DNA from 3 places in the Thauera sp. 27 genome. Region 2 is predicted to be linked to each of the others. Evidence: predicted binding sites of a transcription regulator. Region 2 holds the regulator's gene; each other region holds the start of a gene.
What was found. Region 2 encodes sigma-54, which starts transcription at its own class of promoters, with help from an activator protein. Its sites were predicted from a motif close to TGGCACGCTTNCTGCTNA; they were not measured.
Positions count from the first base shown of each region.

Region 1: a site for sigma-54 is predicted at 2,853-2,870, ahead of B447_RS16685 (CmpA/NrtA family ABC transporter substrate-binding protein). Genes of this name have one in related genera too.
Region 3: a site for sigma-54 is predicted at 2,527-2,544, ahead of B447_RS19720 (PEP-CTERM sorting domain-containing protein). Genes of this name have one in related genera too.

Region 1 covers NZ_AMXB01000034.1:41,250-45,559, forward strand. Annotated here, with positions in the region: gene B447_RS16675 (ABC transporter ATP-binding protein) at 1-471, opposite strand, end outside; gene ntrB (nitrate ABC transporter permease) at 479-1,339, opposite strand; gene B447_RS16685 (CmpA/NrtA family ABC transporter substrate-binding protein) at 1,391-2,698, opposite strand; gene B447_RS16690 (nitrate regulatory protein) at 3,048-4,310, opposite strand, start outside.
Region 2 covers NZ_AMXB01000017.1:31,646-35,955, forward strand. Annotated here, with positions in the region: gene recA (recombinase RecA) at 1-24, shown strand, start outside; gene recX (recombination regulator RecX) at 41-490, shown strand; gene lptB (LPS export ABC transporter ATP-binding protein) at 477-1,199, shown strand; gene B447_RS11030 (RNA polymerase factor sigma-54) at 1,222-2,688, shown strand; gene hpf (ribosome hibernation-promoting factor, HPF/YfiA family) at 2,706-3,029, shown strand; gene ptsN (PTS IIA-like nitrogen regulatory protein PtsN) at 3,166-3,651, shown strand; gene hprK (HPr(Ser) kinase/phosphatase) at 3,620-4,310, shown strand, end outside.
Region 3 covers NZ_AMXB01000053.1:3,165-7,474, reverse strand. Annotated here, with positions in the region: gene B447_RS19730 (porin) at 1-1,070, opposite strand, end outside; gene B447_RS19725 (DUF2721 domain-containing protein) at 1,094-1,483, opposite strand; gene B447_RS19720 (PEP-CTERM sorting domain-containing protein) at 1,605-2,483, opposite strand; gene icmF (fused isobutyryl-CoA mutase/GTPase IcmF) at 2,739-4,310, opposite strand, start outside.

The sequences.
Region 1 (4,310 bases), on a different contig from region 2:
CGCCAGCGCACGGGCAATGCCCACGCGCTGCTTCATGCCGCCGGAGATCTCCGCGGGCAGGCGGTCGAGCGCGTGGCTCATGCTCACCATGTCGAGGTTGTGCAGGATCCAGTCGCGCTGCTCGGCCGCGCTGCGCTTGCCCTTGAAGATCTTCTGCACCGCGATCTCGACGTTCTGATACACCGTCAGCCAGGGCAGCAGCGAGTGGTTCTGGAACACCAGGGCGCGGTCCGGCCCCGGCGAGTTGACCTCGCGGCCATCGACGATGACGCCACCCGAGGTGGCGCGCAGCAGGCCGGCGACGATGTTGAGCACGGTCGACTTGCCGCAGCCGGAATGGCCGATCAGCGAAATGTACTCGCCGCGCTGGACGTCGAGATTGACGTCCCGGAGGACTGGGTTGGTGACGCCGCCACGGCTGAAGTCCATGTCGACGCGGGAGATGCTGAGATAGGGCTGGCTCATGATCATATGCTCCTTAAGCGGGACTGGTGCCACGGGTGACGCGCTTGCCGACCCAGGCGACCATGCGGTCGAGCAGGAAGCCGACGATGCCGACATAGACGAGGGCGAGGATGATGTCGCTGACCAGCGACGAGTTCCACGCATCCCAGATGAAGAAGCCGATGCCCACGCCGCCGATCAGCATCTCGGCGGCGATGATCGCCAGCCAGGACAGGCCGACCCCGATGCGCAGCCCGGAAAAGATGTAGGGCGCGGCCGCCGGCAGCATGATCTTCCAGAAGTACTCGACGCCATTGAGGCGGATGACGCGGGCGACGTTGCGGTAGTCCTCGGGGATGTTCCTGATGCCCACCGAGGTGTTGATGATGATCGGCCAGATCGCGGTGATGAAGATCACGAAGATGGCCGAGGGGTTGCTGTCCTGGAAGCCGGCCAGCGAGATCGGCAGCCAGGCCAGCGGCGGCACCGTGCGCAGCACCTGGAACAGGGGATCGAGCCCGCGCAGCGCCCAGGTCGATTGCCCCACCAGCACGCCCAGGCTCACCCCGGCTACTACCGCGAGCAGGTAACCGTAGGCCACGCGCTCGAGGCTGGCGAGGATCTGCCAGGCCAGGCCGACGTCATTGCCGCCGTTGTCGAAGAAGGGCTGGGTGATGAGCTCCCAGGTCTCGCTGACCACCTGGCTGGGCGCGGGCAGCGCCGCGCCGGGGCGCGAGCACAGCAGCTCCCACACCGCGCACAGCAGGCCGATGACGACCAGCGGCGGCAGGACGTGGTTCATGAAGTGGCTGTAGGCCGCACCGGCGCGCACGCGCAGCATGGAGGGCGGCGCGCTGGCCGGCGCCGGGGCGGCGATGGAATGGGTGTTGTCCATGACGGGCTCCTGTGGATGTCAGGCCTGTGTCCAGGCCCGGTCGGTTCGGTCTCAGCTGCGCACGGTCTTGATGGCGAGGCTGTCGAGGTAGGCCATCGGGTTCTCGGGATCGAACACCTTGCCGTCGAAGAAGGTTTCCAGCCCGCGCGAGGTCGAGGCCGGAATGTCGCTCGCCGCCACGCCCAGCTCCTGCGCGGCCTGGCGCCACAGGTCCTCGCGGTTCACCTTGCCCACCCAGGCCTTCATGTCGAAGTCGCGCGGCAGGTAGCCCCAGCGGATGTTCTCGGTGAGGAACCACAGGTCGTGGCTCTGGAAGGGGTAGGAGGCCTGGTCCTTCCAGTAACGCATCTGCTGCGGGCTGTTCTCGACCACGCGACCGGTGCCGTAATCGAAGTCGCCGCGCATGCGGTCGACGATGTCCTCGAAGGGGGCGTTGATCCAGCGCCGCTTGGCACAGATGCGCGCCACTTCCTCGCGGTTGGCCGGGTCTTCGCAGAACATCTGCGCCTCCATCACCGCCTTGATCAGCGCCTTGGTCGAGTTCGGATGTGCGTCGACATAATCGGCGCGCATGGCGAAGGCCTTCTCGGGGTGGTTGTGCCACAACTCGCCGGTGGTGTTGGCGGTGTAGCCGATGCCCTGGTTGATGAGCTGGCGGTTCCATGGCTCGCACACGCAGAAGGTGTCCATGCTGCCGACCTTCATGTTGGCCACCATCTGCGCCGGCGGCACGACGATGGTCGAGATGTCGCGCGTGGGGTCGATGCCGCCGGCGGCCAGCCAGTAGCGGATCCACATGTCGTGGGTGCCGCCGGGGAAGGTCATCGCCGCATTGACCGCCTTGCCGCTGGCGCGCTTGGCGGCGAGCGCGTCCTTGAACGCGGTGGTGTCGGTGCCGACCTTGAGATCCTTGTACTCGTTGCCCACCGAGATGCACTGCCCGGCCAGGTTCAGGCGGGCGAGGATGTACATCGGCACCTGCACGTTGTTGGCCGTCATCGCCCCGCTGCTGATCAGGTAGGGCATGGGGGTGAGGATGTGGGCGCCGTCGATGCCGTTGCGCTGCGAGCCCAGCACCAGGTTGTCGCGCGTGGTGCCCCAGGACGACTGCTTGAGCACCTCGACCTCGGTCATGCCGTGCTTGGCGAAGAAGCCCTTCTCGTCGGCGACGAAGAGCGGCGCGGCGTCGGTGAGCGCGATGAAGCCGAGCTTGGCCTTCTTTGTCTCGAGCGCGCCCCCCGCAGCCCGCGCCGTACCTGTCCACAGTCCGCCCATCATCGCTGCGCCGCCGAGCGCCATGGCACCGCGGATGAAGTGACGACGACTGACCGCTGCCTGCTTGATTGTCTTGCTGCCCATGATCGACTCCTGACTATGAACCACTGAAAGCAACAAGGCGCCCATCCCTGCCCAATTGGTATTGGCAATGGATGGACGCCTTTGTCCGGGATGCGACAGCCGCCGGGCTGCGCCTTGAGTCTCGAACCGCCTTTGGTTTCGCCTCGATCAAGCTATTGCAGGACTCGTGCCAGCTCTTGAATAAGGCCCCTATCTTTTTTAAATCATGGACTTGAAGCAATACTACTGGAGTGCCGAGTCATACATCCACGCACTGCTGCAGTGCAACAGATGGACATGGCGCACAGCCGCAGTGCGTTGCGCACCACGAGTACCCCTGCAGGCCGGACGCCTTACGCAACACGCAGGTTCAGCTGCGCGGCGGAAGCAGGTCGGACATCGCCAGCACGGCCTGGGCCACATCTACCAGGCGCCGCCCCTGGTTCATCGCGGTCCGGCGCAGCAGGCGATAGGCCTCATCCTCGGCCAGGCCCTGGTGCCGCATCAGCTCCCCCTTGGCGCGCTCGATGAGCTTGCGCTCGTCGAGCGCAGTACGCACCGCAGCCAGCTCGTCGTTCATCGCTTGCAGACGCTGCGCCTGCGCATGCAAGGCATCTACAATCGAACGCCGCAGGCGCGGCCCGAGGGCCTCCACCCCATCCTCCATGGGCAGCACACCGCTCGGCGACACCGGCTCGGGCTGCGCTGCGAGTGCGCGCAACAGGCTTTGCGGATCGTCCGGATCGGCCTGCAAGGCGGCGATGCGCTGCAGGCAGGCGGCGCGCAAGCCCTGCGCAAGCGCCGCCTCGGTGTCACGAATCAGCTCCAGGCGCTGCGAGCAGCAGGCGAACCAGGCCTGTGCCTGCGCGGGATCGAGCACCGCGCCCTGGGCGGCAGCCAGCAACCTGCGCCGCATGCGTTCGAGTTCGCCCATCGGCATCGCGGCCTTGGCCTGGGCCCAGGTGCCGAGCAGTTCAGTCGGACAGAAGGCCTCGAAGCGCTCGAAGCAGGCCTCCTGGGCATCGATCAGGTGGAGCAGGTCCTGGCCGCCAGCGGCCGCCGTGCTCGCAGCCGCCGCACCCGCCGCGAACGCCGCGGCGCCGGCTGCACGCTCCTGACCAGCATGCTCCTTGCCTTGCATGAGGTTGAACAGCGCCACCAGCAAGCGTGACACTGCCGGATCGGCCGCGACATCGGCCGCCTCGAACACGAGCGCCAGCAAGGCTGCAACCATGCGGTTGAAACGCAGCGTGGCATCTGCGGCCTTGCAGCGCCGGGCAGCGACCTCCGCGCGCAGTTCGGCCAAGCCGTCGAGCGCATGCAGCGCCACCGCAATCCGCGTGAACAGCCTTGCACCACCGGGCACCGCCACGATGGGCGCATCCTGACCGCCCTCGACCTGAGCGAGCCAGCTGCGCAGTGCAGCCTCTGCTTGTGCGCTGAGGGCAACGCAGGCTTCGCGCTGGGAGACGAACACCTCGCCACCGGAAGCCAGGAACAGGTTGGAAGCACCACGCTCGCCCTGCAGCCGATGCACGAGTTCGCTCACGGCCTGGACGAGGTCGCAACTGCGGGCAAGGTGTTCGAGGTCGTGGATCTCGCACTGTCGGGCAGCGGCGAGGAAGGCAAGCGT
Region 2 (4,310 bases):
CCGGCAACGGCCACGGAAAGCTGAGCCTAGCCAGGACACCATGGGCGCCCCCAGCCTGCGCGAACGCGCGCTTCGCCATCTTGCCCGCCGCGACCACTCGCGCGCGGAGCTGGCGCGCAAGCTGGCCGCCCACGGCGAGGCCGACGAGGTGCAGGCAGTGATCGAGCGCATGGGCGAGCTCGGCCTGCAGTCCGACAGCCGCTACGCCGAAGCCTACGTGCGCACCCGTGCCAACCGCTTCGGCGGCAGCCGCCTGCGCAGCGAGCTGACGCGGCGCGGGATCGACCGTGAACTGATCGAGGCAACACTCGCCACGGAGTGCGTAGAATCGGAACTGGAGCGTGCCCGCGCAGTGCTGCGCAGCCGCTTCCAGGCGGCCCCGGCGGATGCGCGCGAATGGGCGCGCCAGGCCCGTTTCCTGCAAACCCGCGGCTTTGCACCCGAACTGATCCGCAAGCTGCTGAAAGAACCCCGCGATGAGTCTGCTTAAGGTCTCCAGCCTGCAAAAGCGCTACAAGGCGCGCACCGTGGTCCACGACGTCGGCTTCGAGGTCGGCTCGGGCGAGGTCGTCGGCCTGCTCGGCCCCAACGGCGCCGGCAAGACCACCTGTTTCTACATGATCGTAGGCTTGGTCCGTGCCGACGGCGGCCAGATCAACCTCGACGGCACCGACCTCACCCACCTGCCGATCCACGCCCGTGCGCGTCTGGGCCTGTCCTACCTGCCGCAGGAGATGAGCGTCTTCCGCAAGCTCACCGTGGCCGAAAACATCCGTGCCGTGCTCGAGCTCCAGGGGCTCGAGGCGCACCAGGTGAAGACCCGGCTCGACGAACTGCTGCTCGAGCTTGGCATCAACCACCTGCGCGACAACACCGCCGTCTCACTCTCCGGCGGCGAGCGCCGACGTTGCGAGATCGCGCGCGCACTTGCAACCGACCCGCGCCTGATCCTCCTCGACGAACCCTTCGCAGGGGTCGACCCGATCGCGGTCATCGACATCCAGAAGATCATCCGCTTCCTCAAGGAGCGCGGCATCGGCGTGCTGATCACGGACCACAACGTGCGCGAGACGCTCGGCATCTGCGATCGTGCGTACATCATCAGCGAAGGCCGGGTACTGGCAAGCGGCGAACCGGCCGAGATCATCGACAACGAAAGGGTGCGCCAGGTTTACCTGGGCGAGCATTTCCGCCTGTGAATCCGCGCGCGCGTCGACAGCGATGAAACCAAGCCTCCAGCTCAAGCTCTCCCAGCACCTTACCCTGACGCCGCAGCTGCAGCAGTCGATCAAGCTGCTGCAGCTGTCGACCATCGAGCTGAACCAGGAGATCGAGCGCTTCCTGCTCGAGAACCCGATGCTCGAGCGCAGCGACGGCGACGGTGTCGAGTTCGTACCACCGCTACCACCGGGCAGCCCCCCCGAGCACGAGGCCAGACAGCAACAGGCAAACACCCCCGAGGCGCCAGCCAGCGCTGCGGACAGCGAGGCCGGCGACCATGCCGACCATGGCAGCGCCGACGAAGGCATGGACTGGTCCAATGTCGGCAGCGGCGCATCGAGCCGCAGCGAGGACGACGACGACGTCGATTACCAGGAACTGCAGGCGGCTGGCGTCTCCCTGCGTGAACATCTCGACCAGCAGGTGTCGCTGTCGCCGCTGTCAGACCGCGACCGCGCCCTCGTGCGCTTCATCATCGAAGCCTTGGATGACGACGGCTACCTTCACCAGCCGCTCGATGAGCTCCTCGAACTGCTTCCGGACGACGCCGACGTCGATGTCGATGACCTGAACATCGCGCTGCGCCACGTACAGAACCTCGAGCCCGCAGGCATCGGCGCGCGCAGCCCCAGCGAATGCCTGTCGCTGCAGCTCCGTACCCTGCCGGCTTCGGCGACGCGCACGCTCGCGCTCGAGATCGTCGACAAGCACCTCGAGCTGCTCGCCGAGCGCAACTTCGTCAAGCTCAAGAAGCTGACCGGCTGCGACGACGAAGCCCTGCGCGCCGCCCATGCCCTGATCTGCAGCCTCGACCCCCACCCCGGCTCGCGTTACTCGAACGCCGAGACGCGCTACGTACTGCCGGATGTGGTCGTACGCAAGCTGCGCGGGCGGTGGACGGTCAGCCTGAACCAGGAGGCAATGCCGCGTCTGCGCATCAACCGCCTGTATGCCAGCCTGCTGCAGCAGAACCGCGGCCAGGGTGGCGGCCTGAGCGGACAGTTGCAGGAGGCACGCTGGCTGATCAAGAACGTGCAGCAGCGCTTCGACACCATCCTCCGGGTGTCCCAGGCCATCGTTGACCAGCAGAGGCAGTTCTTCGATCATGGGGAGGTGGCAATGCGGCCACTCACCCTCCGGGAGATCGCGGACCAACTCGAGCTGCACGAGTCCACCGTGTCGCGCGTGACCACGCAGAAGTACATGGCGAGTCCGCGCGGGGTGTTCGAACTCAAGTATTTCTTCGGTAGTCACGTCGCCACCGACACCGGTGGAGCGGCCTCGTCCACGGCGATTCGCGCGCTGATTCGCCAACTGGTCGACGCCGAGGACAGCAAGAAACCGCTGTCCGACGCCAAGATTGCCGAAGTCCTTGGCCAGCAGGGTATCGTGGTCGCACGGCGCACGATCGCCAAGTATCGCGAATCCCTCAATATCCCGCCGGTCAGCCTGCGCAAATCCATCTGACAAAAACAGGAGTCAACATGAATCTCAACATCACCGGGCGCCACGTCGAAGTCACTCCGGCCATTCGCGACTACGTCACCTCCAAGCTTGATCGCGTCATCCGTCACTTCGACAACGTCACCAGTGTCGCGGTGATCCTCTCGGTCGAGAAGCTCAAGCAGAAGGCCGAGGTCACCCTGCACGTGCGCGGCAAGGACATCTTCGTCGAAAGCGATGATGCCGACCTGTACGCGGCCATCGACGCGATGACCGACAAGCTCGACCGCCAGGTGCAGAAGTACAAGCAGAAACTGGCCGACCACAACCACGAGACGATCAAGCACCAGGCCCCCGAAGCCTGACGCTTTCGTTTCAGCCCCACGTCCGGGGTATGGTTATAATGCGCCCGTTTCCAAGACGCGGCGCCAGCATGCCCCGGGACGGCCGGTCGCACCCTGCGACCGGAATGCCTGCGATATTGCGCGAACCCTCCAGCGAATGAGCCTGATATCCCAACTCCTGCCACTGTCCAATGTGGTGGTCGACCTCGACGCGAGCAGCAAGAAGCGCGTCTTCGAGCAGGCGGGCCTGCTGTTCGAAAACAATCAGGGCATCGGGCGCAGCACCGTGTTCGATAGCCTGTTCGCGAGAGAGCGCCTCGGCTCCACTGGCCTCGGCCAGGGCATTGCGATTCCGCACGGGCGCATCAAGGGTCTCAAGGAGGCGGCAGGTGCGTTCCTGCGCCTTGCGAGCCCGGTGCAGTTCGACTCGCCCGATGGCCGCCCGGTGAACATGTTGTTCGTGCTGCTGGTCCCCGAGCAAGCCAACGAGACCCACCTGCAACTGCTCTCCGAGCTGGCTCAGATGTTCAGCGACCGCGGCTTCCGCGAAGCGCTGCAAGCCGCGCCGGATGCAGACCATATCCACCAGATGTTCATGAACTGGGGCGCCGATGCGGCAGACCAGCGTCGCGCGGCTGTATGAGGCGCATCGCGACAACCTGCAGCTGAACCACATCAGCGGCAACCTCGGCGCGAGCCTCGCGGTCGCCGAAGACCGCATGTGGCCGGCCGATCTCGTCGGCCACCTCAACCTCATCCACCCCACACGGCTGCAGGTCATGGGCGCTGCGGAGCTCGAATGGGCGCGCCGCCAGTCAAACGACAAGGTTGCTCACCACCTCAACGAGATCTGCTCCGCGCACCCGCCAGCCCTGATCGTCGCCGACGGCTGCGAAGTTCCCAATATCGTGCATGGGGTTTGCGTGGCACACGACGTCGCACTGTTCAGCGCAGCCCACCCATCGGCAAGCGTGATCGACCAGTTGCGGCTCTACCTGTCGCGCGAGCTGGCGGAGAAGACCTCGCTGCACGGCGTGTTCATGGATGTGCTCGGACTGGGCGTACTGATCACCGGCGACTCGGGTGCAGGCAAATCGGAGCTCGCGCTGGAGCTCATTTCCCGCGGTCACGGCCTGGTGGCCGATGACGTCGTCGAACTGTCGCGCATCGCTCCCACCGTACTCGAGGGGCGCAGCCCCGAGATGCTGCAGGACTTCATCGAAGTGCGCGGCCTGGGCATTCTCAACATCCGCACCATCTTCGGTGAAACGGCGTGCCGCCGGAAGATGCGCCTGCGCCTGA
Region 3 (4,310 bases), on a different contig from region 2:
GCCCGCCCATACCCATCGCGGACCAGCAAGAGCTCGGCACGGTCCACAGGCAGGTCGAGCGGCCGCGCCTGCGGCGTGAGCTTGCCTCGTGAAGTCGTGACGAATGGCTTCCACGAGCCCGCCCGATAAGCCAGCATCGCGCCCAGTCCCTGGCCCTTGAAGCCAGGAAAGCGATTCATCCGCACATCCACACCGATCAACTGGGCCGACCATGGGCCCTGCCGCCAGTTCAGTGCAAGCCCCAGGTACTTCAGGTCGCTATTGCCGCCCTCCATCTCCGCGGCGCGCTGACGCGCCTGCGCCGCAACCTCAGGTGACAGTGCAGGTGCGACCTCACGCAGCGCTCCGGCCAGGGGCGCAAGCAAGCCATCATCGGGGGTACGCACCTGGCCCCAAGCGAGCCGCACCCCCAGCGCGCTGGACTCCCACTGCAGCGTCGCCCCAAGGGTGCTCGAGCCTTCGCGCTGGAACAGGTGCGCCCCCCGATAGTCCTCGCCACGCGTCCGTCCACCGTATAGCTTCAGGCTCAGTTCGCCCTCGCCCACCAGGGTGCTGGCGCGCAGATCCACGCCATCGAAGTGGTCGAAGGTGAATTGCCCGTACAGGTCGGTATAAGGGCGCACCGTGGTGTAGGCATAGCCGACATGGGGCGAGTCGCCATCCATATAGATGTCCACCCCAAGTCGGCCGGCGCGCAACTCCAGGGCGGGTGTCGGCGAATACTTGACGAAGCCCCAGCTCAGGCGCGGCGCCCACTCCCCTTTGCCGTCCTTGCGCACCACGACCTGCGCCATCGATGACCAGCGTGCGTCGACCTGTACATCGGCCTGCACCCCCAGCACGGAATCGATCCCGGTCTCGAGCCGTCCGGCCTGCGCACCCTCGCGCTGGTCTGCGCGGGCGCGGAACTGGGTGTCCTGCGCATCGTGATAGCTCGCTGCCAGGGTGCCAAAGCCGCTGAAGCGCAAGCCCGTTCCGGCTCCTGTCGCGCCCTCCTGTGCGGCCGGGCTCGCCGCCCCCCAGCACAACAGGCCCGCCGCCACCCAGGCCCGCGCCCCGCGTCCGCGCATGAATGCTCCGCGCTCGAGCCCCCTCATTTGCCCGCCGCCTCCAGATCCTTCACCACCACCGACAAGGCCTCGGTCGAGATCAGCACTTCGACGAGCGAGAGCACCAGCGATAGCGCCAGGGTAAGGATGCTGGCGCCGAACAGCAGCTTGCCCGGCACCTGCGCGTCGAGGAACAGCGCGAACATCGACAATGCACACAGCAAGAAGCTGAACACGCCGAAACCCTGCATGTACTGGGTCAGCGCAATGCGGCGCTTGAGCCCTGGCAACTGGCGCTGCACCAATTCCGCCCCGCGGTCGGCCGAGGCACCGAGCTGGCGCACGACCTGGGCAAGCGTCAGAAAACGGTTGGTATAGGCCAGCAGGAGCAGCGAAATGGCAGGAAACAGCAAGGCGGGTGTCGTGAGGTTCATGCTTGGTCTGGTAAACGTGACTGCGACAGGGATCCAAGCCCCATTCTAGCCCTCGCACACGCCCCAAAAGCAGATCGCCGCGGCATTGCTGCCGCGGCGATCTGCCTTGATGCAATTGGGATCAGCGCATGCGCCGACGGTTCACCGCGCCCAGAGCGAACAGCGCCATGCCCATCAGCAACAGGGTGGGGGGTGCAGGCACCGGAGTCGGTTCGTCGCCGCAACCGCTCGTGCAACCGCCCGCGTAGGCTTCGGTCACGATGGTCACATAACGCCCCTGGAAGCTCCCGGAGTCGTTGATCGACAGATAGCCCGTCGGCACCGAGGTGAAGCCGCTGTGCGACGACGTGCCCCAGTTGCTCAGGCCCGCGGTGGTCAGGCCTTCATTGACCGGGAAGCCGGCCGTCGCCGCCGGGATGACCACCGATTCTTCCTGGAAGTACGCCGTCGTACCGGCCAGTTCGGCCGCCAGGAAGGAGTTGGCGTTCGACCACCACTGGCTGCCCGAGCCGGCCCAGCCGTCGGCCAGCGACACGATGCCCAGACCGGTGCCGCTGCCGGCCCAGTTGACCGCATTGATCAGGAAGCCGCGCGGGCCGTCATCAACTGCGCCCGGGCCGTTGATGTAGTGCCAGTCGGCATCCTGGCCCGACAGGAAGGTGCGCGTGCCGCGCGCCGCCTCGATCTCGGACTTGGCGCCAAGCAGGCGGGTGGCATCGAAGCCCATCCCGAAAGTCTGGCTGGAGCCGATGACCAGCACGTCATACGCGCTGAAGGTGGGCGTGGGGTCGGACGAGTTCCACAGGGTGAAATTCCAGCTCAGGCTGCCATCACCGGCCGGATCGTAGCTTGCGGCATCCGCAGCCAGATTGGTCATCTGCGTGTTGTAGGCCGAACCCTGGCCGTACCACAGGACGTTGATGGAGGCCGAATGCGCGATGGGCGCAACGCCGATTGCAGCGACGCAGGCCGCGGCGGAAAGAAGATGCTTCAGGGACATGATAGGACCTCATGGGCGTGTTCAAGGAGCTGCTGCACCCCTCCAAGCAAGCTACATGCCAACACCACAAGCCACTGTTTTATTGCGATTTCCTTACCAGCACCAGGACTGCCTGTAAAAAGAGCCGACACCTTGCCCCCCGGCGGCAGCGCTACCGGCCCCACTCCGCCCCCACTCCGGCTCATCCTGCCGGCACAAAAAAAACGGCGCCGAAGCGCCGGATCCCACAAAGGGAGAGGGAGGGAGCGGGTTGCCTTACATGCTGCGGCGGTACTGGCCGCCGACCTTGTAGAGGGCATCGGTGATCTGGCCCAGCGAGCAGTAGCGCACCGCGTCGACCAGCACCTCGAACACGTTGGTGTTGGCGATCACGGCCTGCTGCAGCTTGGCCTGCCACTTCGGCGCCTCGGCCTTGTTGCGGGCATGGAAGTCGGCCAGACGCTTCAACTGGCCCTGCTTTTCTTCCTCGGTCGAGCGCGCGAGCTCGATCTCCTGCTGGGCCTGACCCTTCGGGTTGAGGAAGGTGTTCACGCCGATGATCGGGTAGGAGCCGTCGTGCTTCTTGTGCTCGTAATAGAGCGACTCCTCCTGGATCTTGCCGCGCTGGTAGCCGGTCTCCATCGCGCCCAGCACGCCGCCGCGGCTGGCGATGGCCTCGAACTCCTTGAGCACCGCCTCTTCGACGAGGTCGGTGAGCTCGTCGATGATGAAGGCGCCCTGGTTCGGGTTCTCGTTCTTGGCCAGGCCCCACTCGCGGTTGATGATGAGCTGGATCGCCATCGCGCGGCGCACGGACTCTTCGGTCGGCGTGGTGATCGCCTCGTCGTAGGCGTTGGTGTGCAGCGAGTTGCAGTTGTCGTAGATCGCGATCAGCGCCTGCAGCGTGGTACGGATGTCGTTGAAGTCCATTTCCTGCGCGTGCAGCGAGCGGCCCGAGGTCTGCACGTGGTACTTCAGCTTCTGGCTGCGCTCATTGGCGCCGTACTTGTTCTTCATCGCCACCGCCCAGATGCGGCGGGCGACGCGGCCGATCACCGAGTATTCCGGGTCCATGCCGTTGCTGAAGAAGAAGGACAGGTTGGGCGCGAAGTCGTCGATGTGCATGCCGCGCGCGAGGTACGACTCCACGTAGGTGAAGCCGTTCGACAGCGTGAAGGCGAGCTGGCTGATCGGGTTCGCGCCGGCCTCGGCGATGTGGTAGCCCGAGATCGACACCGAATAGAAGTTCTGCACCTTGTTATGGACGAAGTACTCCTGGATGTCGCCCATCATCTTGAGCGCGAACTCGGTACTGAAGATGCAGGTGTTCTGGCCCTGGTCTTCCTTCAGGATGTCGGCCTGCACGGTGCCGCGCACGGTCGACAGCGTCCAGGCCTTGATCTTGGCGTACTCGTCCTCGGTCGGGTCGCGGCCGTTGTCGGCCTTGAACTTGGCGACCTGCTGGTCGAGCGCGGTATTGAAGAAGAAAGCCAGGATGATCGGCGCCGGGCCGTTGATCGTCATCGACACCGAAGTGGTCGGCGCGCACAGGTCGAAGCCGTCGTACAGCACCTTCATGTCGTCGAGCGTGGCGATGGACACGCCCGAGTTGCCGATCTTGCCGTAGATGTCCGGACGCGGGTCGGGGTCGCAGCCGTACAGCGTCACCGAGTCGAAGGCGGTCGACAGGCGGTGCGCCGGCATGCCCTCGGAGACCCGCTTGAAGCGGCGGTTGGTACGGAAGGCGTCGCCCTCGCCGGCGAACATGCGGGTCGGGTCCTCGCCCTCGCGCTTGAACGCGAACACACCGGCGGTGTAGGGGAAGGAGCCGGGAACGTTCTCCTTCAT